Regions from separate parts of the Micromonospora sp. WMMD1219 genome, predicted to be linked through region 4. Evidence: riboswitches for the same ligand, from Rfam matches in the RefSeq annotation. Region 4 holds a riboswitch; each other region holds the start of a gene.
What was found. A riboswitch is a leader RNA that binds a small molecule or an ion and turns the genes downstream of it on or off. The one in region 4 is predicted to bind cyclic di-AMP.
Positions count from the first base shown of each region.

Region 1: another riboswitch for cyclic di-AMP. It lies ahead of ACN27C_RS16370 (coiled-coil domain-containing protein); the one in region 4 lies ahead of ACN27C_RS05605 (coiled-coil domain-containing protein).
Region 2: another riboswitch for cyclic di-AMP. It lies ahead of ACN27C_RS07990 (NlpC/P60 family protein); the one in region 4 lies ahead of ACN27C_RS05605 (coiled-coil domain-containing protein).
Region 3: another riboswitch for cyclic di-AMP. It lies ahead of ACN27C_RS23365 (transglycosylase family protein); the one in region 4 lies ahead of ACN27C_RS05605 (coiled-coil domain-containing protein).

Region 1 is NZ_CP186057.1:3,375,767-3,381,317, reverse strand. It holds gene ACN27C_RS16380 (HelD family protein) at 1-1,278, shown strand, start outside; gene ACN27C_RS16375 (cation diffusion facilitator family transporter) at 1,370-2,284, shown strand; cyclic di-AMP (ydaO/yuaA leader) riboswitch at 2,428-2,558, shown strand; gene ACN27C_RS16370 (coiled-coil domain-containing protein) at 2,563-3,636, shown strand; gene ACN27C_RS16365 (SRPBCC family protein) at 3,660-4,112, opposite strand; gene ACN27C_RS16360 (STAS domain-containing protein) at 4,214-4,573, opposite strand; gene ACN27C_RS16355 (hypothetical protein) at 4,995-5,399, shown strand.
Region 2 is NZ_CP186057.1:1,648,207-1,653,757, reverse strand. It holds gene ACN27C_RS07995 (N-acetylmuramoyl-L-alanine amidase) at 1-2,023, opposite strand, end outside; cyclic di-AMP (ydaO/yuaA leader) riboswitch at 2,262-2,396, shown strand; gene ACN27C_RS07990 (NlpC/P60 family protein) at 2,410-3,444, shown strand; gene dcd (dCTP deaminase) at 3,516-4,094, opposite strand; gene ACN27C_RS07980 (pyridoxamine 5'-phosphate oxidase family protein) at 4,173-4,718, shown strand; gene ACN27C_RS07975 (zinc metalloprotease) at 4,788-5,551, opposite strand, start outside.
Region 3 is NZ_CP186057.1:5,012,904-5,018,454, reverse strand. It holds gene ACN27C_RS23375 (M4 family metallopeptidase) at 1-1,044, shown strand, start outside; gene ACN27C_RS23370 (YbaB/EbfC family nucleoid-associated protein) at 1,155-1,604, opposite strand; gene ACN27C_RS23365 (transglycosylase family protein) at 1,792-2,442, opposite strand; cyclic di-AMP (ydaO/yuaA leader) riboswitch at 2,441-2,586, opposite strand; gene ACN27C_RS23360 (LLM class flavin-dependent oxidoreductase) at 2,758-4,320, shown strand; gene ACN27C_RS23355 (winged helix-turn-helix transcriptional regulator) at 4,368-4,844, shown strand; gene ACN27C_RS23350 (SDR family oxidoreductase) at 4,878-5,551, shown strand, end outside.
Region 4 is NZ_CP186057.1:1,181,699-1,187,249, forward strand. It holds gene ACN27C_RS05580 (hypothetical protein) at 1-789, opposite strand, end outside; gene ACN27C_RS05585 (heavy-metal-associated domain-containing protein) at 825-1,031, opposite strand; gene ACN27C_RS05590 (metal-sensitive transcriptional regulator) at 1,112-1,411, shown strand; gene ACN27C_RS05595 (SHOCT domain-containing protein) at 1,536-1,745, shown strand; gene ACN27C_RS05600 (YibE/F family protein) at 1,909-3,183, shown strand; cyclic di-AMP (ydaO/yuaA leader) riboswitch at 3,338-3,468, shown strand; gene ACN27C_RS05605 (coiled-coil domain-containing protein) at 3,473-4,501, shown strand; gene ACN27C_RS05610 (carbonic anhydrase) at 4,559-5,212, opposite strand; gene ACN27C_RS05615 (helix-turn-helix transcriptional regulator) at 5,380-5,551, shown strand, end outside.

The DNA of each region.
Region 1 (5,551 bases), 2.2 Mb from region 4:
GCGGCGGTGAAGGGGTCGCTGCGGATGCGCCGGGTGCTGGAACGCGCGGTACGCGACGCGGTGCCGGACTCCCCCGCCGAGCTGCGCCTGCTCTACCGGGGCGAGCTGCTGCGCCTGGAGCGCCCCGCGCTGGACGCGATCCGGGACCGGACGCTGGCCCGGGGCGCGCGCCGCAACGAGGTGCGCCGGGCGGCGTTCGACGCGGTGCTCGCCGCGCTCTACGCGCAGGCCCGCACGCTGCGTGTGGGCCGGTTGCCGGAGCAGCCCGCGTTCGAGGACGAGATCATCGAGCGGCCGGAGTTCCGCGAGTTCCTCAAGGCGTGGTGGCCCCGGCTGCACCCGCGGCACGTGCTGGACTGGCTGGCCCGCCCGGACCGGCTGCGCCGCTACGCCGGGGGGATCCTGTCCTCGGCGGAGATCCGGTTGCTCGGCGACGCGTACCGGAGCCTCGCGACCGAGGGGCTGACGGTGGCCGACATCGCGCTGCTGGACGAGCTGGACGCGCTGCTCGGCAAGCCGGTGCAGCGGGCCCGGCCCAAGCGCGACCCGTACCAGCTCGCCGGTGGCGTGCGCGAGCTGAGCACGTACGCCGACCGGCAGCGCGCCGCCCGCGCGGCGGCGCGGGAGCGTCCGGACGACTACCGCGACTACGCGCACGTGGTGGTGGACGAGTCGCAGGACGTCTCGCCGATGCAGTGGCGGATGGTCGGCCGGCGCGGGCGGCTGGCGTCCTGGACGGTGGTCGGTGACCCGGCGCAGACCGCCTGGACCGGCGACCCGCAGGAGCTGGACCGGGCCCGTGACCAGGCGCTGGGCCGGCGCAAGCGGCACCGCTACGAGCTGACCACCAACTACCGCAACTCGGCGGAGATCTTCGCGGTGGCGGCGGCGGAGATCCGCCGCCTCTACCCGGACCTGCCGCTGCCCGCCGCGGTGCGGTCCACGGGTGTGCCGCCGGTCGAGCGCACGGTGCCCGCCGCCGACCTGCCGGCGGCCACCGTCGAGGCGGCCGAGGCGCTGCTCGCGCAGGTGGAGGGCACCGTCGGCGTGATCACGCCGGTGCCGCGCCGGGACGAGGTGGCGGGCTGGCTGGGCGGGCTCGGCGCGGGCCGCCTCCAGGTCGTCACCAGCCTTCAGGCCAAGGGCATGGAGTACGACGGCGTGGTGCTGGTGGCGCCGGGTGAGATCCGGGCCGATCCCGGCTCGGGCGTCCGCACGCTCTACGTGGCGCTGTCCCGGGCGACCCAGCGCCTCACCACACTCGACCCGGTGGGGTGACCGGCCCCGCCGCCACCCACAGTTCACTTGCATACATAGCGATGTGAACATACATTGGGCCGGGCCGGTACGCGGCAGGGAGGGTGTTGGCGTGGGCGCAGGTCATGACCACAGCGGTGCGGTGGCCAACGCGGCACACCGCCACCGGGGCCGCCTCTGGGCCGCGTTCGCGCTGCTCGCCGCCCTGATGGTGGTCGAGGCGGTGGCCGCCTTCACCACCGGCTCGCTGGCGCTGCTCTCCGACGCCGGGCACATGTTCACCGACGTCCTCGGCATCGGCATGGCCCTCGCGGCGATCACCGCCACCCGCCGGGCCGGCACCGACCCGCAGCGCACGTTCGGGCTCTACCGGCTGGAGGTGCTCGCCGCCCTCGCCAACGCCGTGCTGCTCGGCGCCGTCGCCATCTACGTCCTGGTCGAGGCGGTACGCCGCTTCGGCGAGCCGCCGGAGGTGCTGGCCGGCCCGATGCTGGTGGTGGCGGTGCTCGGCCTGCTCGCCAACATCGTCGCGTTCGCGCTGCTGCGCGCCGGGTCGAAGGAGAGCATCAACCTGCGCGGGGCGTACCTGGAGGTGCTCGGCGACCTGCTCGGCTCGCTCGGCGTGATCGCCGCCGCCCTGGTCATCGCGGTGACCGACTGGTGGTGGGCGGACCCGCTGGTCGCCGTCGGGATCGGCCTGTTCATCCTGCCGCGTACCTGGCGGCTCGGCCGGGCCGCGCTGCGCATCCTGGTGCAGGCCGCGCCGGAACACCTCCAGGTGACCGCCGTGCACGACCGGCTGGCCGCCGTACCCGGCGTGGCCGAGGTGCACGACCTGCACGTCTGGACGCTCACCTCGGGCATGGAGGTGGCCTCGGCGCACCTGACCACCGACCCGGGCGTGGACCCGGCCGGCGTGCTGGCCGCCGCGCGGGCCGCCCTGCACGAGGACTTCTCCATCGATCACGCCACGTTGCAGGTCGAACCCGGAGCGTCGGCTGGAGTGTGCGGACAGACCGAGTGGTGATTAGGACACACTTAAATCACTGTGGCTAATGTAGTCTTATGCCGGTTTTGCCCCGCCTAGTGGCACTGCTCCACGGAGCCGTGCCCGGGCAGCGCCGGTAGTCTCGGTCGCGGCCGCACCCGCGGGCGCCACCGGCCCCGGTGGGGCGGCCGTCGCCTAATCGTCCGCAGGGACGAGCCGGGGAACCACGTACGTGGGGTGCATCCGCGTCAGCGGTAGGGATCTTCCGTCCCGAACCCGTCAGCTAACCCGGTCGGCGCTGACGGAAGGACGTGTGAATGCCCCCAGTGGCACCTGTACGACGGACGGCCGCCCGGTTGGCGGCCCTGCTCGTCGCGACGCTGACCCTCGGCGTCGCGACCGTTCCGGCCTCCCCCGCCTCGGCGGCGCCAGCGACCGGCCTGCTCGCCGCCGCGCCCGGCGACGACGAGGGCGGCACGCCCGAACTGCGCGCCCAGCTCGACGCGGCCAGCAAGGGCTGGCTGGAGGCGAAGGCCGCGCTCAACCGGTCGGTGAACCGGCAGAAGCAACTCAACGAACAACTCAAGACGGTCGGCGCCGAACTGGCCGTCCGGGACGCCAAGGTCGGCGAGATCGCCGCCGTGGCGTACCGCAACGGCCGCCTGGGCACCGCCGGGGCGCTGCTCGGCAGCAGCAGCCCGGAGGGCTTCATGGACCGGGCCGCCGCGCTGGAGCAGGTCGCCGCGCACGAGGACCGTACGCTGCGCGACCTGATCGCGACCCGTGACGAGGCCACCCGCACCCGCACCGAGCTCGACGGCGAGATCCGCGAGCAGCGCAAGCAGGTGGCGGTGATGGGCAAGCGCAAGGAGCAGGCCGAGCGTGCCCTCGAGGTGGCGAACGACCGGGCCTCGCGCAGCAGCAGCGGCGGTGGCAGCGTCCAGGGCACCTCCAGCAAGAACGCGAAGCCCGCGCCGCGCAACTCGGACGGCTCCTGGCCGTCGGAGTCGTGCAGCGTCAACGACCCGACCCCGGCGAACGGCTGCATCACCCCACGCACGCTGCACGCGCTGCAACAGGCCAAGGCGGCGGGCTTCACCCGGTACGTCTCCTGCCACCGGCCCAGCGGCTCGGGTGAGCACCCGAAGGGGCGCGCCTGCGACTTCGCCGCGCAGAAGAGCGGCTTCGGCGGCGTGGCCACCGGCGGCGACCGGACGTACGGCAACAACCTGGCCGCGTACTTCGTGCGCAACGCCGACCCGCTCGCCGTGCTCTACGTGATCTGGTTCAAGCAGATCTGGCTGCCCAGCAGCGGGTGGAAGTCGTACAGCGGCGGCAACGGCGACCCGTCCAGCGACCACACCAACCACGTGCACCTGTCGGTGTACTGAGCGCACCCTGGAGGGCGGCCGGATCAGGTCGGCCGGCCCTCCAGGGTCGCTCCGAGACGCGCCGCCAGGCCCAGGTGAGCCGCCCGGGCCTGGCGGAACGCGTACCCGAACAGCGGTGCCGGTGCGGTGAGCGTGATCTCCACGTCGATGCGTACCGTGCCGTCGGGCTCGTCGCGCAGGCGGGTGTGGTTGCGGACCGTCGTGGCGGGCTGCTGCCGCGCCACGGTGACGACCTCGTCCTCGCCGGCGATCAACACGTCCGCCTGGTACGTGACCGGGAAGTGCAGCGGGCCGAGTTGCAGCCGGTCGGTGATCGCGTAGCTGGCCAGCGCGCCCGGCCGGGCCGGCAGCTTCCGGACCCGGACGATCAGCGGATGCAGCTCGCCCTGGCGACTCAGGTCACCCAGTAGCGCCACCGCCTCGGCCCGGGTGCACCGGGCCTGCACGGTGTAGCTGAAGCTGTCGCTGCTCTGCAAGCGGGCCCCCTCGCCGTCGTGCGTCGCGACGATCGTCCCGTACCGACGCCGGACTGGCAACGGGTAGAAGGTCCCCTGGCAGCAGGGGGTGTGAACGGCGCTCAGGCGCCGGGCAGCACCTCGGGGGTGTCGTCGGCGAACCACGGCTCGGGCGCGCCGAACAGGCCGAGCAGGCCGGTCACCCAGAGCTGCCGGTGCACGAACCGGCTCGGCTCGGTGACCACCAGCTTGACGCCGCTGACCTCGCAGGTCTGGAAGCCCGCGACCATGGCGCTGATGCCGACCGAGTCGATGAACGTGACGAGCCGCATGTTCAGCTCGATCCGCGAGGGGCGGCCCTTCGCGAGCACTTCGGCGATCGCTTCCCGCACCTCGTACGCGGTGTCGACGTCGATCTCCCCACGGGGCGCGATCTGGACGACACCACCCGGCCGCACCGACTTCACGATCGACAGGCTCACGCGAGCACCTCCACTCGCCCATGACGGGCGCCTCATCAGTACGCGGGCCGCGACCGAGCGTATTCCTCCGACGGCCCGGTCGCCACCCCCCGGGATGAGCAATTCGCGAACTGGGCACACCTGGGCGTACCCAATCCGGACCTCCGGGTTCCAGTTTCCCCTTCAAGGTGGGCCGCGGCCAACCCTGCGGCCGGGCGGGCCCGGCCGATCCGCCGACCAGGGTAGCGGGCGCACGCACGTCCCGTGGGCACCGGTCCCGGCGCGTTCGGGTGGTTCGTCCCGTTCGCTGCCCGGGCCGCCCGTGACCCGGGCATGGTTTGCCGGGCGTGCCGGTGGGGCACTGCCCGAGACAGTGAACCCGCCGGATGGACACCGGAGTCCGAAGTGGCCGCCGGCCTTCGGCACCCGAGGAGGTAGAACTATGTTCGGATCCAACCTGCTGGACCGCCGGGGCAAGGCCGAGCGGGTCGCCGACCAGGCGTGGCAGCACCTGCTCTCCGCCGTCGGTTCCGCCGGTGACAGCGTGCGCGACGCCACCCGTACCGCCCGCCGCAGCTCCTCCGGCCTGGCCGACGACGCCACCGACCTGGTCGGCTCCGCCGCCGAGGAGGCACGTCGCCGGGCCGGTCTCGCGTTCGACGCGCTCGCCGGCCGCCGGCCCGCGCTGCCCTGGACGCTGCTGATCGCGGCGGCGCTCGCCGGCGCGGCGATCGGCTGGGCCGCCGGGACCGCGGCGCGCGCCGCCGGCAGCCGGGACCGCGCCGCGGACGAGATCGAGTTCGTGGATGTGGACCGGCCGAACTCCCCGGCCGGCCTGGACGGCTGACCCGCCGAGTACGACGCGACGACGGCCGCTCCCGGGGCTCCCGGGAGCGGCCGTCGTGCTGCCTCACCCGGACCGGGCGAGGGCGGCTCACCCGGGACACGCGCAGGATCGCGGGTGCGGGACCACGTGCCCGCGCCGCGATCGACGGGAGG
Region 2 (5,551 bases), 470 kb from region 4:
CGCCGACCGGGGACGGCAGGATCAGCACGTCGTCCAGGTTCACGAACATGATCCGGTGACCGAACTGGACCTGCACGTAGCGGTTCTCGCCGCGGACCACGGTCCGGTCACCCGGTGCGGAACCGTCGAACGAGACCGCCCGGTAGTACTCGCCCGGCAGCACCCCGCCGACCGCGTACCGCTGGCCGGCGGCGAACGTGTACTGCAGCGGCGAGATGGCCTGGTACGGGATGGTGTCCGGGTAGGCGGCCTGCTCCGGGTAGGCCCGCCCGTACACCGGGATGGTGGCCTTGCCGGGCCGCGGGGTCACCACGAAGCCGGTGGCCCACTTGGCGGTCGGCGCGGAGGCCGGGTTGAGGAACCACGCCTTCTGGCCGAGGTACCAGATCGCCGTCCAGTCACCCTGGCGGCCGGCGAGCGCGTACGTCTGGCCGGCGGAGGCGCGGGCGCCGTGGTCGGAGATGTACATGGTGTCCGGCGTACCGTCCGGGCGCAGCCCGAGGTCGTTGACGAGCGGGGCGTCCGGGCTCGGCGCGGTCCGCAGGATCACCGCGGAGGAACCCCGCGACGGGCACGGCTCGGCCGGCGGCCGGGGCGTCGGGACACCGGGCGGCTGCTGGTTGCAGCCGGTGAACGCCGGCCGGTTGGTGGCGAAGTCCGGGTCGATGGTGACCAGGCCGGTACGGGGCGTGCCGGTGCTGCGGAACGGCGCCTTCATCAGGTCGAAGTAGTGCGACCAGTCCCAGTACGGTCCCGGGTCCCAGTGCATGCCGCCCACGTTGGCGGCGGTGATGCCGGGCACGTTGTCGTGACCGATGATGTGCTGCCGGTCCATCGGGATGCCGAGCTTCAGCGCGAGGTGCCGCACCAGCTTGGCGGAGGTGCGGTACATCGCCTCGGTGTACCAGGTGCCCTGACCGGCGAAGCCCTCGTGCTCCAGGCCGATGGACTTGGCGTTGACGTACCAGTTGCCGGCGTGCCAGCCGACGTCCTTGGTCTTGATGTGCTGGGCGATGTAGCCGTCCACCGAGCGCAGCGTGTAGTGCCAGCCCAGGTAGTCGGCCCGCTTCACCAGGTCGACGCTCGGGCCGAAGTAGCCCTCGGTGTCGTGGATGACGATGTACTCGATCTTCTGCTGCTTCGGCCGGTCGCCCAGGTCGTGGTTGCCGTAGTCGCCCGGGTCGTTGCTGAGCTGCTCGTACGGCGCCGGGATCCACTCGCAGGCCAGCCGCACCGGGCACTCCAGCCCGTCCGGCCGCTCGGCGTTGCGCAGGCCGAGGCGGGCCAGCCGGGAACGGTCCGGCGTCGCGGCGGTGGCGGCGAGCGTGACCCGCTGGCCGTCGTCGGTGGTCCGGCTGGCGCCCTGGCCGAGCTGGTCGTAGACCTCGTCGGCGAAGGCCGCCGCGGCGTCCGAGGTGTCCGCGCCGGAGTACCGGGCCACCGCGGCGTACCAGGCCGCCGGGTCGGTGCCGGCGCCGACCGGCCCGCCCAGAGCCTTCTGGTACGACGCCAGCAGCGCCGCGCCACCGCGGATGTTCGCGGCCGGGTCGGTGCGCAGCGTGCCCGCGTCGAGCCCGGTGAGCGCGGCGGCGGCGTCGAGCGTCTGGAGCGAGGCGGGCGGCAGCGGGGTCTCCCGCTCCGGCGCGGCGGCGGTGGCCGGGTCGAGCTTCAGCGGCCGGGAGTCGTCGCCGCGCGGGTCCTCGTCCTCGTCGACGTGGGCGCTGCCCGGCATGGCGAGGATGTGCGCGGCGTCGGTCAGGTGCATCGGGCCGTAGCCGCCGCTGGTGCTCGGCTGCCCGGGGTGGGTGTCCCAGCGGGACTCCAGATAGGAGACGCCGAGCAGCACGTTCTGCGGCACGCCGTACTCGGCCGCGGCGGCGGCGTATTGTTGTTGCCTGTCGCTCGCGGGCGCGGACGTGTCCGGCGCGGCGGTCACCGGGCCGGTCGTCGCCAGCGCGGTGGCTGTCGCCACGGCGGCGGCGAGCAGTATCCGTCTGCCCGACGGCGGGGCGGAGAGGTGCATCGAACCTCCTGGACAGGGATGGGGGTCACTGCGTTTCCACCCTCACTCCGCACACCCGTGAGGGTCAATACCTTTCCAGTGGGTAATCAGCCTTGAAAGAAAATTTCACCTCCGCACGGGGTGCGGCGCCGGATCGCGTACGGAGTGTCACGGCGCTGGAAGTTGCGGATCGATAACGGTGGTCCCTACTCTGGTGAATCGTCGGCCGCACGTCTCACCGTCCAACCCGGTCGGTGACGGTCCGACACCGCCGAGTCGCCTCCGGGCGAGCCGGGGAACCAGGTACCTGGGGTGAATCCGCAGCGATGCGGTAGGGCGGCTCCCTTCCCGCCCGAATCCGTCAGCTAACCCGGTAGGCGGTACGGAAGAAGGAGTACGGACGCCCGGTGGCACTCCATGCCCCGCGGCCGTCGTCGAACCGGTCGGTCGACCGGTCCTTCGTCGCGCCGCGTTCCCGCTGGTCCCGCTTCACCACCGCCCTCGCCGCACTGGTCGGCACCGCCGTCGTCCTGACCGGCGGCGCCACGGCGGCACACGCCGAACCCTCGGTCGCCGAGATCGAGGCCCAGATCGACCGCGACTGGAACAAGCTCGAACCGGTCATCGAACAGGTCAACGCCGTACGCGGGCAGCTCGCCGCGCGGCGCAAGCAGGCCGACGCGCTCGGCCGGCAGATCGCACCCCTCCAGGCCCGGGTGGACGCCGCACTCGGCCAGGTCGGCGGGCTCGCCGCCGACGCCTACAAGGGCGACAACCTCTCCACCGTGAACGCGCTGCTGGGCAGCCGTTCGCCCGGTGACCTGGTGAACGGCCTGGAACTGCTCGACCGCTTCGCGCACCGCCAGCACGAACAGGTGCGCTCCGTCGCCGCGCTGCGCGACGAACTGGCGGCGAAGAAGAAGCCGCTGGACGAGATGATCGCCGGTCTGGCGCGTACCGAGGCCCAGCTCGCGGCGAAGAAGAAGCAGATCGACGCCGAGATCGCCAAGCTGGAGAAGCTGCGGCTCAAGGTGTACGGCAAGGGTGGCGGCGGCCCGCTGCGCCCGGCGCCGTGCCCGGCCGGCTACCCCGGCGGCCCGGCCGGTGCGGCGGTCAAGTTCGCCTGCGCCCAGATCGGCAAGATCTACGTCTGGGGCGCGGCCGGACCGGACCACTTCGACTGCTCGGGCCTCACGATGGCGGCCTGGGCCAAGGGCGGCGTCTCACTGCCGCACAGCGCACGCCAGCAGCACGGCGTGACGAAGCGGATCAGCCGGGCCGAGCTGCGCGCCGGTGACCTCGTCTTCTACTACAGCGACCTGCACCACGTGGCGATGTACGTGGGCGACGGCTGGGTGGTGCACGCCTCCCAGTCCGGCAAGCCCATCACCATGAAGCGGGTCGACGACGGCGACATCAACAGCTACGGCCGTCCCGGCTGAGGTGTAAGGAAGGGCCCCCTCTTAACGCCTCCGGTAGAGGAGGGGGCCCCTATTAACAACTGCGGGTGCCGTCAGCGGGTCGGCCAGGTGCGCCAGCTCTGCCAGGACCGGCTCGGCGTCGGGCCGCGCTGCCCCTGGTAACGCGAGCCGTAGACGGCCGAGCCGTACGGGTGCTCGGCCGGCGAGGAGAGCCGGAAGATGCAGAGCTGGCCGATCTTCATGCCCGGCCAGAGCGTGATCGGCAGATTCGCCACGTTCGACAGCTCCAGCGTGACGTGGCCGGAGAACCCCGGGTCGATGAAGCCGGCCGTCGAGTGGGTCAGCAACCCCAGCCGCCCCAGGCTCGACTTGCCCTCCAGCCGCCCGGCGAGCTGGTCACCCAGCGAGATCACCTCAAGCGTGGAAGCGAGCACGAACTCGCCCGGGTGCAGCACGAACGGCTGCCCCTCCGGCACCTCCACCATCGAGGTCAGGTCGTCCTGCTGGATCGACGGGTCGATGTGCGTGTAGAGGTGGTTGTTGAAGACCCGGAACAGCCGGTCCAGGCGTACGTCGATGCTCGACGGCTGCACCAGCGTGGGCTCGAAGGGCTCCAGCGCGAGCGTGCCGGCCTTGATCTCGGAGACCAGGTCGCGGTCGGAGAGCAGCATCGGAACACCATAGCGACCGGTGCGGGTGACCAGCGTGTCGCACTACATCTTCGTACACGTGTTCGATAGAGTGTCCACATGGCTTCCTGGTCCGAATTCGCCGCCGACGAGCCCCGCCTCGCCGACGAGATCCGCCTCCTGATGCAGCAGTACGGGCCGGGCTTCGGCTACCTCGCCACGGTCCGCGCCGACGGCGGCCCCCGGGTCCATCCCGTCTCCCCGGTGATCACCGACGACGGCCTCTGGTGCTTCGTCATCGACTCGCCGAAGCGCCGCGACCTCGAACGCGACGGCCGCTACGCGCTGCACTCGTTCCCGCCGGAGGAGAGCGACGACGAGGCGTACGTCGCGGGCCGCGCCCGGCCGGTGACCGACCCGGCCACCGTGGCCCGGCTGGCCCGGATCGCCCGCGCGTCGCCGCAGGGCGACTGGCGGCTGTTCGAGTTCACGGTCGAGGCGGCGATGCTGACCCGGCGCGACCCGGTGGCCCAGCCCGGCGCCGCCCCGCCGCAGGTGCAGGTCTGGCTCGACCCGCGCGGAGCCGAACCGGCCCGGCGGGAGCCGGTGGGCGCGGAGGCCCGGCGCGGCCGGCACGGCTTCGACACCCGCCGCCCGGCCGCCTGACCCGACCCGGAACGAAACGGTGCCGGCCCCGTCCGAGGACAGGGCCGGCACCGGTACGTGGTGCGAGGGTCAGGCCGCGCGGTAGGCGTTCCACGCGGTGAGCATGCGGCTCGCCTGACCGGCGGTGAACTGGTACATGCAGGAGTCGTACGTGTAGTCCATGAAGTTGGTGATCGGGTCCTTGCCCGCGGTCGAGCAGGTGTCCCGCCCGGTCGGGCACTGGTACGCCGGGGACGCCTCGGCCGGGGTGTCGGAGACGCTGTCGCCCGAGCCGGAGCAGCCGCCCTGGAAGGTGTGGTAGAGGTTCAGCCAGTGGCCGACCTCGTGGGTGCCGGTGTCACCCTGGTTGTAGTTGGTCGCGGTGCCGCCGGGCAGCGACTCGTTGAGCACGACCACGCCGTCCATCTTGTCCAGCGTCCGCTTCGGGAACGTGGCCCAGCCCAGCAGGCTGTCGCTCAGCTCGCCGAGGTAGATGTTCAGCGTGTTCTTGCCGCCCTCACGCAGCGAGGTCTTCATCGAGCGCTCGGCGGAGGAGCCCTGCACGATCGGGTACCACGACGGGTTGGTCACCCGGTTGATCTTCGTGAGCTGGAACCCGAACGCGGTGGCGGCGCCGCCGGTCGAGCCCGCGTACGCCTGGTTCAGCACGGTGATCTGCTGGTTGATCATCGAGTCGGTGATGTTGCCGCCGGCCCGGGTGCTGTTCTCCTGGATGACGTGCACGACGACCGGGATGGTTACGGTGGCCAGCGGCGCGACGGCGCCGGTCCGGAAGTTGGCCCGCTCGCGCTGCGCGGCGGCGAGGTCGGCCTCACGGTCACGGACCTGCTTGG
Region 3 (5,551 bases), 3.1 Mb from region 4:
AACACCCCCGGCGGCATCTCCGGCGGCGGCACGCAGGAGTTCGTGGCTGATACGTTCGGCGCGGCCACCGAGTGGTTCGCCAACGAGCCGTCCAGCTACGACGCGCCGGACTTCCTGGTCGGCGAGAAGATCAACCTGGTCGGCTCCGGCCCGATCCGCAACATGTACAACCCGTCCGCGCTCGGCGACCCGAACTGCTACTCCAGCAGCATCCCGTCGACCGAGGTGCACGCCGCGGCCGGCCCGGGCAACCACTGGTTCTACCTGCTGGCCAACGGCAGCAGCCCGACCAACGGGCAGCCCTCCAGCTCCACCTGCAACGGCAGCAGCGTGACCGGCCTGGGCATCCAGAAGGCCATGAAGATCATGTACAACGCGATGCTGCTGAAGACGTCGTCCTCGTCCTACCTGAAGTACCGCGTGTGGACGTTGCAGGCGGCGAAGAACCTCTACCCGAGCGGCTGCACGGAGTTCAACGCGGTGAAGGCGGCGTGGACCGCGGTCAGCGTACCGGCCCAGTCGGGCGAGCCGACCTGTGCCGGCGGCACCCCGACGCCCACGCCGAGCACCACGACCACTCCGCCGTCGGGCGGCTGCTCCGGCAACAAGCTCGCCAACCCGGGCTTCGAGTCGGGCAACGTGAGCTGGAGCGCCTCGTCCGGCGTCATCACCACCGACAGCGGCCAGGCCGCACACGGCGGCTCGTACAAGGCGTGGCTGGACGGGTACGGCTCGTCGCACACCGACACGCTCAGCCAGTCGGTGACGATCCCGGCCGGATGCCGGGCGACGTTGAGCTTCTGGCTGCACGTCGACAGCGCGGAGTCGACCACCAGCACCGCGTACGACAAGCTCACCGTCAAGGCGGGCAGCACCACGCTGGCCACCTACTCCAACCTGAACAAGGCCACCGGCTACGTGCAGCGGTCCTTCGACATCTCGTCGCTCGCGGGCACCACGGCGACCATCTCGTTCAGCGGCGTGGAGGACAGCTCGTTGCAGACGTCCTTCGTCGTCGACGACACCGCGGTCACCCTGAGCTGACCGTGGCGTAGCGCGGCCGGTCGTCGTCCTCCCGGCGGCCGGCCGCCTCGTCGTGCCAGAGCCTCGTCGTGCCGGGCGTCGCGGGGTCGCGGCGCCACGCGGCCGTCGGGTCAGGCCGGGCTGCCGGCCCGGGACGGGGTGCCGCGGTCGCGGTGAATCCGCGCGGCCGCCTCGTGCATCGCGCGGCCGAACAGCTCGACCTGGTCGCCCATGGTGCCGAGCCGGGCGGCGAGCGCGTCGGCGTCGGCCCGCGCCGACGCGCTGACCTGGGCGTCCAGCTCGGACAACGCGGCGTTGGCGGCGGTGACGAGGTGTCCGCAGAGGACGTCGAGGGGCTCGCCGGCCAGCTCCGGGTCGACCGTCACGGAATCCAGCCGGCCACCCTGGACGGCGACCGCGCGGACCCGCCCGCCGGCGGCCGTGCCCTCGGCGCGGAGCAGGTCGCCCGGCTCGCCGTCGGCGTGCGCCGAGGCCCGGGAGCGCATCGCGGTGAGCGCCTGCTGCGTGCGGGTCAGCATCTCGTCGAGGCTCGCGGCCGCCGAGAACGGGTCGTTGGTCATTTCCGCGCTTTCTTCACGTCTTAGCCGAGCACCGTGACCCTAGCAACCGGCTCCGACGAATCGCGGTCACCGGCTGTCGCGGGCCGCGCCCCGGCGCCGCGAGCAGGCCGGACACCGGCGACGCGGCGTGTCGCGGACGGGTGAACGCCCGGCCGGACGGACCGGCCGGGCGTTCTCCGGACCGCTGTCAGCGCAGGCGCAGCCGCTGACCGGGGAAGATCAGGCCCGGGTCGTCGCCGACCACTGCCCGGTTGCGCTCGTGCAGGGCACGCCAGCCGCCGTCGACGCGCTGCGCCACGGCGATCTCCGACAGGGTGTCCCCGCGCCGGACCACGTACGTCCCGGCACCGCTCGCGGGCTGCGGCGCGGCCTTCGTCGCGGGCCGCTCCGGCGCGGCCTTGCGCGGGGCCGGCCGCTCCGGGGCGGCCTTGCGCGGAGTGGCCTTCGTGGTGGCCCGCTCGCCGGCCGCGGCCGACCCGGCGTTCGCCGAGCCGCCCTTCCTGCCGCAGACCGGCCACGCGCCGATGCCCTGACCGCGCAGCACCTTCTCGGCGACGGCGATCTGCTCGGAGCGGCTGGCCAGGTCGGCGCGGGCGGCGTACTTCTTGCCGCCGTAGCCGTTCCAGGTGGCGCGGGAGAACTGGAGCCCGCCGTAGTAGCCGTTGCCGGTGTTGATCTTCCAGTTGCCGCCTGACTCGCAGCGCGCGACCGCGTCCCAGTTGACGCCCGCGCTGGCCGGGGCGGCCGGGCCGAAGAGGGTCGCGGCGCCGACGGCGGCGCCGGCCAGAACCGCCCCGAGAGCGGTACGGCGGCTTCGGGCTGAGTATTCAGTTGCCATGTGGATTCCTCCACGCCGACGAGGTGAGCTGTCGGGTTCGGGCCGAGGAGCCCGGCCGCCGGTGGCGGCTTCACCCCGAGGTGACGATGCACCGTGGAACGTGTGGTTCCCCCGCTCCCGCGCGAGGTTCGGTTACCGGGGACGGCGGCGGGATTTGGCGTTTCCGGCCCGCGGTGTCCGCGTCTGCGAACGAAACCGACGCTAGGAGCGTTTTGCGACGATCGTCCACTTCTTGTGATGCTCTTCACCCGGCCGGGCTACCGGCGGCGGCGCTACGGTGGCAGGGCCAGGCAAGATCACGGGAGGACGGGACGGATGACCGATCACGGACACGAGCTGACCTTCGGCGGCTTCCTCACCCCCGCCGCCGGGCAGCCCGACCAGGTGGTGGCGCTCGCCCGGCTCTGCGAGCAGGTCGGGCTGGACCTGGTCACGTTCCAGGACCACCCGTACCAGCCGGGCTTCCTGGACACCTGGACGCTGATGTCCTACGTGGGCGCCGCCACCGAGCGCATCCGCCTGGCCGGCAACGTACTCAACCTGCCGCTGCGCCAGCCGGTGGTGCTGGCCCGCAGCATCGCCAGCCTGGACCTGCTCACCGGCGGCCGGGTCGAGCTGGGGCTCGGCGCGGGCGCGTTCTGGGACGCGATCGAGGCGACCGGCGGGCGGCGCCTGTCCCCCGGCGCCGCCGTCGAGGCCCTGGACGAGGCGATCCGGGTGATCCGCGAGGTCTGGGACACCGACCGGCGCGGCATGATCCGGGTCGACGGCGAGCACTACCGGGTGGTCGGCGCCAAGCGCGGCCCGGCGCCCGCGCACCCGGTGGGCATCTGGGTCGGCGCGTACAAGCCGCGCATGCTGCGCCTGGTCGGCCGCGCCGCGGACGGCTGGCTGCCGTCCCTGTCGTACCTGCCGAAGGGCCCCGACGAGCTGCCCGCCCTGAACGCGCTCGTCGACGAGGGCGCCCGGGCCGCCGGGCGCGACCCGGCCGCGATCCGCCGCATGCTCAACGTGACCGGCACGTTCGCCCGCTCGTCGGCCGGTTTCCTGGCCGGGCCGCCGGACCAGTGGGTGGAGGAACTGGCCGGGCTCACGCTGGAGCACGGCATCACCACGTTCATCCTCGGCAGCGACGAGCCGCGCGCGATCCAGATCTTCGGCCAGGAGGTCGCGCCCGCCGTGCGGGAGCTGGTCGCCGCCGAGCGCGCCACGCCCGGCGGCGGTGCCCGCGCGGCCGCCGAGGAGCAGGCCGCCGCCGGCGGCCCGAGCACGCTGGGTGTCACCCCCACCCCCGACCCGGGGGTACGCCTGAGCGCGCGCCGCCCCTGGGACGAGTCCACCCGCCCGAGCGCCCCGCCGCCACCGGCCGGGCACACCTACCCGGCCCGGGGACAGGCCGCCGGGCAGCACCTGGTGGACGTGCACGACCACCTGCGGCAGGAGCTGGCCCAGGTGCGCGACCTGCTGGAACAGGTCAAGCAGGGCTCGGTCACACCGGGCCGGGCGCGGGCCGCGCTGAACGAGATGACCATGCGGCAGAACAACTGGACGCTCGGGGCGTACTGCGCGGCCTACTGCACGATGGTCACCCAGCACCACGGGCTGGAGGACGCCTCGATCTTCCCGCACCTGCGCCGCTCCGAGGCCGGGCTGGCCGCCGTGCTGGACCGCTTGGAGGAGGAGCACGTGGTGATCCACGGCGTGGTGGAGAGCGTGGACCGGGCACTCGTGGAGCTGGTCCGCCGGCCCGGCGACTTCACCGGACTCCAGGAGGCGGTGGACCTGCTCACCGACACGTTGCTGTCGCACCTGTCGTACGAGGAGCACCAGATCGTCGAGCCGCTGGCCCGGCACGGTTTCTTCCCCGGCCAGCTGTGAGGTAGCTGACTTTTGGTTCCCTAAGTCAGGTGGGTACCGTCGACGCCATGACGGACCTCCTCGCCCACCGTGACTCCTGGTCCACCGCCAACTGCTCGATCGCCCGGGCGCTCGAGGTGGTCGGCAACCGCACCACGCTGCTCCTGCTGCGGGAGGCGTCGTTCGGCACCCGCCGCTTCGACGACTTCGCCCGGCGGGTCGGCGTCAGCGAGCCGGTGGCCGCCGCACGCCTCAAGCAACTCGTCGCCGACGGGCTGCTCGACCGGCGTCCCTACCGCGAGCCCGGGCAGCGCACCCGCGACGAGTACGTGCTCACTGCCAAGGGAAGCGACCTGATCCCGGTGCTCGTCGCGCTGCGGCAGTGGGGCGACGCGTACGCCGCCGACGAGGCCGGCCCGGCGGTCCGGGTTGCCCACGACGAGTGCGGCGCGCCGGTGCACGCGCGGCTGCGCTGCGACGCCGGGCACGACGTACCGCCCGGCGAGCTGGCCGTCCTGCCCGGCCCGGGCCTGCTGTCCGCCTGACCTCCCTTTTCCACCACACCTCGGAGCGAGACCATGAAGATCGCTGGAAGCACCGCCCTGGTCACCGGCGCCAACCGCGGCTTCGGCCGGCACCTGGCCGCCGAACTCGTCGCGCGCGGCGCCACCGTCTGGGCCGGCGCCCGCAACCCGGACACCGTGGAGCTGCCCGGCGTCACCCCGGTACGCCTCGACATCACCGACCCAGCATCGGTGGCCGCCGCCGCCGAGCGGGCCGGTGACGTGACGCTGCTGGTCAACAACGCCGGCGTGAGCACCGGCACCGACCTGCTCGACGGCGACCTCGCGCAGATCCGGCTGGAGCTGGAGACGCACTACCTCGGCACGCTGTCGGTGGTACGGGCGTTCGCGCCCCGGATCGCGGCCAACGGCGGCGGCACGATCCTGAACGTGCTGTCGGCGCTGTCCTGGTTCACGTTCCCCGGCGTCGGCGCGTACGGCGCGGCCAAGGCCGCCGAGTGGTCGATGACGAACGCCCTGCGCGTCGAGCTGGCCGGCCGGGGCGTCCGTGTCGCGGGCCTGCACGTGGGCTACATGGACACCGAGATGGCCGCCGCCGTCCCCGGCCCGAAGGCCGACCCGGCCGACGTCGCCCGGCTCGCCGCGGACGGCATCGAGTCCGACAGCTACGAGATCCTGGCCGACGACGTCGCCCGCCGGGTCCAGGCCGGACTGTCCGGCGGCGTGGC
Region 4 (5,551 bases):
GGCCGCGAACGTGATCGCCGGACCGGCGGGGGTGCGCCCGTCGCCGGGCGTCCCCTCCGGGTGCACGTGCAGGTACGCCAGGTCGCCCTGCCGCAGCGCCACCAGGTGCCCGTACGCGCCGAGGTAGGGCTGAAGGTCGGTGACCGGCCGCCCGTCGCGGCTGACGGAGAGCGTGAGCCGGCTGGTGCGGCCCGGCTCCGGCGTTCCGGTCAGCGTGACCGTGTAGCCGTCGACTGTGGTGCTGGTCACCGGCGCCGGCAGCGGCCGGGCGGTCAGTTCGCCGGGGACCGTGACGTCCAGGCCGAGGGTCAGCGGCTCGTCGCCCTCGGGGGTGAAGTCGGCGAAGGCCCGCCAGACGCCGGGGCCTCCGAGCGGCGAGGCGACCCGCCAGGTGCCGTCGCCGGTCATCTCCGGGTGGACGTGCCGGAACCCGGACAGGTCCCGGCGGGCGACGATCAGGTGCATGCGCTTGTCGTGGGCCACCTCGAAGCGGGTGACCGGCGCGCCGTCCGGGCCGGTGATCCGGAAGGCGAACTGCCCGGCCGGGGCGGTGGCGGGCTGGAACGTGTAGCCGCGTTCGGAGACGAGCAGCCCGCCGGGCAGATGCGCGGACGCGCCGCTCTCGTCACCGTGGCCGGTGTCGCCGGCCCCGTGGTCGCTGTCGCTGTCGTCGTGGCGGGTCTCGGCGGCCGGGGCGACGGGATCGGCCAGGTTGCCGATCCCGTACGCCGCGCCGAACACCGCCACGAGGCCGAGGGCGAAGCCGCTGAGCTTCGTCGCCGTGTTCATGGTGTCTCCTCGGTTTCTACGGGTCGTCGGACCCGTCACGCACCGACGAGGTCGTAGCCGGCCTCGTCGACCGCCGCGCGGACCGCGTCCGCGTCCAGCGGGTTCTGACTGGTGACGGTGACCCGGCCGCTGGCCAGGTCGACCTGGACGTCGGTGACGCCCGGCAACGCGCTCAGCTCGGTGCTCACCGAGTTGACGCAGTGCCCGCAGGTCATGCCGCTCACCTGGTAGGTGGTCTCCATCTCGCCCTCCGATCTGATACCCCCTAGGGGTACGTTCGGAACGTTAGCATACCCCCGAGGGGTACGCTATCCTCGGTTTCATGACCGCGCCGTCCAGCCCGACCCGGGGCTACACCGCCAGCAAGGACCAACTCCTCGCCCGGCTCCGCCGGATCGAGGGCCAGGTCCGTGGCATCGAGAAGATGGTCGAGGACGACCGATACTGCATCGACGTGCTGACCCAGATTTCGGCCATCCAGGCGGCGCTGGACAAGGTCGGCCTGGGCCTGCTCGACGGCCACGCCCGGCACTGCATGCACGAGGGCGCCGCCGAGGGCCGGGCCGACGAGATGGCGACCGAGATGATGGCCGCCGTCGGCCGCCTGATGAAGCGCGGCTGAGCGGGACCTCCGACCCTCGGAGCAGGGCACATCGACCCGCGCCGACGCGTCGTGCCGGTCGTACCGTCGAAGTGGCGGGCAGGCCGGCCCGGCGGACCCGCGGCGACGGACGGAGGGCGGCCCGATGATGTGGCAGAGCCCGATGATGGGCTGGATGTGGATCTGGTCCCTGCTGGTGCTCGCGGTGCTGGCGGGCCTCGTCTGGGCGGCCGTGCGGTGGACCGGCCCGCAGTACCTGGGCCCGACGACGGCCCGGCGCATCCTGGACGAGCGGTACGCCCGCGGCGAGATCGACGAGGACGAGTACCGGCGACGCCGGGCCGGCCTGGGCTGATCCGCGCGGAGCGCGCGTCACGGTCACGGTGCCCGGAAGCGCCCGGCCGGGTTGCCTACCATGGCCGGGCGACGACCCGGACGTGGTCGACACGTCCACGCCGGCCGGGTGACCAGACCGGTCCGGCGGACCAGGCGTCGCCGCGACCGTTGGGAGAGACGCCATGGGTGCCGACCACACCCACCCCGCACCCGCCGCGCCGCCGGGCGTACGACGGCTGCTCGTCGCCGTCGTGGTGCCGCTGTTCGTGATCACCGTGATCGCGGCGCTGGTGCTCTGGCCCCGGCAGGACCGGGAGCCGGTCGGCGGCGCGGACGTCCCCCGCTACCACGGCACCGTGACCCGGGTGGTCACCGAACCCTGCCCGCCGACCCCGGAGTCCCCGGACGGCGCAGGTGGCCCCTGCGGCACTGTGACGGTGACCGTCGAGCAGGGCCCGGACGCGGGCCGGCAGGTCGAGACGCCGATCCCGGCCGGGCCGGGCGCGCCCCGGGTCGCGGTCGGCGACGAGGTCGTCCTGGTCGAGCTGACCGACCCGGCCGACCCGGCGGTGAAGTCCTACAACATCGCCGAACACCAGCGCGGCACGCCACTGATCTGGCTGATGGTGCTCTTCGCCGCCGCGATCGTGGCGTTCGGCCGCTGGCGCGGTCTCGCCGCGCTCGGCGGCCTGGTGGCCAGCTTCGCCATCCTGCTCGGCTTCGTGCTGCCGGGCATCGGCGCCGGTCAGCCTCCGCTGCTGGTGGCGATAGTGGGCGCCGCGTTGATCATGTTCGTGGTGCTCTACCTGACCCACGGCATCACCGCGCAGACGTCCGTGGCGGTGCTCGGCACGCTCGGCAGCCTGGTGGTCACCGGCGTGCTCGGCCTGCTCGCCACGTCCGCCACCCACCTGACCGGATTCGGCAGCGAGGACGCCACCACGCTGTCCATGTTCCAGGGCGACGTGGACCTGCACGGCCTGCTCCTGGCCGGCATCATCATCGGCTCGCTGGGCGTGCTGGACGACGTCACGGTCACCCAGGCGGCCACCGTCACCGAACTGGCGCACGCCAACCCCGGCCTGTCCCGGCGGCAGCTCTACCGGGCGGCGACCCGGGTCGGCCGGGCGCACATCGCGTCCACCGTCAACACCATCGTGCTGGCGTACGCGGGCGCCTCGCTGCCGCTGCTGCTCCTGCTGGTCGCCGACTCCCGCCCGGTGAGCGAGATCCTCACGAGCGAGTTCCTCGCCCAGGAGATCGTCCGCAGCGCGGTGGCCACGCTCGGCCTGATCGCCGCCGTACCGCTGACGACCGGACTGGCCGCGGTCGTGACCACCGCCGGACGGCACTCGCGCGGCGCGGAGCCGGCGCCACCCGCGGCCCGGCCGCCGGCCGGACGGGACGACGCGCTGGAGGCGCTCGGCGGCGGGAAGAGTACGGAGGCCGCATGGTGACACTCCGCAGCGTGACCATCGATTTCAAACGCGACGCTGGTCACGGTGCGCCACGGCGAAATCTCGCTATTGGTCGGCTTCCGGACGTAGATCCTCAGGAGTGCTGTCAGGTAACCTCGCTGCCGGTCACCGCCGAAGGCGCGCACCGGCGCCAGCGGTGCCGCCGCCCAATCGCCCGCGGGCGAGCCGGGGAACCAGGTACATGGGGTGAATCCGCGACAGCGGTAGGGGCCACTTCCGTCCCGAACCCGTCAGCTAACCCGGTCGGCGGCCGACGGAAGGGAACACTGTGACGGCACCCCTGCGCCGCTGGCTGACACCCGTGGTGGCCGTGCTGACCTCGCTGGCAGTGCTGGCCGGGCCGGCCCCGGCGACCGCGGCCCCCACCGCGGCGGCCCCCGGCACCCCCTCGGGACACGAGGAGGACGGCGAACCGCCGCTCATCACCGAGGCGATCGACGCCGCCAACCGGAACTTCCTCCAGGCCAAGGCAAAGCTCGCCAAGTCGCAGGACCGCCAGCGGCGGCTGGCGGCCGAGGTGAAGACGGCACAGACCGAACTCGACGCGCTCAGCCCGCAGGTCAACCAGCTCGCCGCCCAGTCCTACCGGACCGGCCGGATGGGCGCCATGGCGATGCTGCTGGAGAGCAACTCGCCCGACTCGTTCGTCCGCCGGGTCAACGCCCTGGACGAGCTGAACCTCCTCAACGCGCAGCGCCTGGCCGCCATCAACGCGGTCAAGACCCGCGCCGAGCAGGCCAAGATCGCGCTCGACGCCGAGGTGCGCGAGCAGGAGAAGCAGAAGAACGCGATGGAGCGCGAGAAGGTACAGGCCGAGCGCGCGCTGAAGCTCGTCGGCGGTCTCGGCTTCACCGGCGGCCTGGTCTCCGCCACCTCACCGGTCGCCAAGATCGCCCCCGGCCGCACGGCCGACGGCGGCTGGAAGGCCGAGTCGTGCAGCGAGGACGACCCGACCACGTCGGGCTGCGTCACCCCGCGCACGCTGCACGCGTACAAGGAGGTCCGCCGCGCGGGCTTCAAGCGCTTCGTGGGCTGCTACCGGCCTGGCGGGCCGTGGGAGCACCCCAAGGGCAAGGCGTGCGACTGGTCGCTCCAGAACAGCGGCTTCGCGCCCTGGCACAACAACGACACCCGCCGGTACGGCAACGAGGTCGCCGCGTTCCTCATCCGCAACGCCGACCGGCTGGGCATCTACTACGTCATCTGGAACCGGCAGATCTGGTTCCCGGCCACCGGCTGGAGTTCGTACAGCGGACCGTCGAACCACACCGACCACGTCCACATGTCGCTGCTCTGACCCGGACACGGTGAAAGGGGCCGCCCTCGGGCGGCCCCTTTTCGTCTTCCCGACGGCTCAGCCGGCCAGCGCCGGGTCGGCGGGCGCCGCCGGAGCGGGCAGCGGGGCCGGGGACTGCGCCACGGTCCGCACCTCGCCGCCGGCGAGCCGGTACGACATGCCCACCACCGTGCACCGCCCGGCCGCCACCCGCTCAGCCAGCACGGCGGAGCGGGCCAGCAGCGTCTCGACGGTCTGCGCGATGTGCACGTCGATGATGCCGTCGAGGTCGTCGACGCCCTGGCGGGAGGCGCGCAGCAGGCTGGGCGAGACCGCGTCCACCACCGCGCCCAGGTGCCCGACCAGAGCGGACCCGGTCCGGAACCCCTCCCGGGCGGCTTGGACCGCGCCGCACGAGTCGTGCCCGAGCACCACCACGAGCGGCGTGCCGAGCACGGTGACCGCGTACTCGACGCTGCCGAGCACCTCCGGCCCGGCGGTGTGCCCGGCCGTACGCACCACGAAGAGGTCACCGAGACCGCGGTCGAAGATGATCTCGGCGGCGAGCCGTGAGTCGGAGCAGCCGACGATCACCGCGAAGGGATGCTGGCCGTCGGCGACAGCCGCGCGGTGCCCGGCGTCCTGATTCGGATGCTGCGGGGCACCGGTGACGAACCGGTGGTTACCGGCACGCAGTTCGGTCAGTGCCTGCTCCGGGGTGCTCGGCGTCATGTCCCTCACCTCGTCTACCTGGGGAACTACCGGGCCGAACGGCCTCGCGACCCACGGTCACACGCACCTCGGGGCCCGTCAAGATTCGTGATACGCATTTCATACTTTCCCGTTGCCACCCGCCCTCGGCCCGCGCCGATTCGGCCGGTGGCGGCGGTGGCCATAGCATGACCACCATGGCGACCACACCAGTTGAGGACGGGAGCCGCCGTAACTGGACCTTCCTCACCAACCACGGCCACGTGCTGCTCGCGATCGCGCGCAACCCCACCGCCCGGCTGCGCGACGTGGCCGACGAGGTGGGTGTGACCGAACGGGCGGCCCAGGCCATCGTCGCCG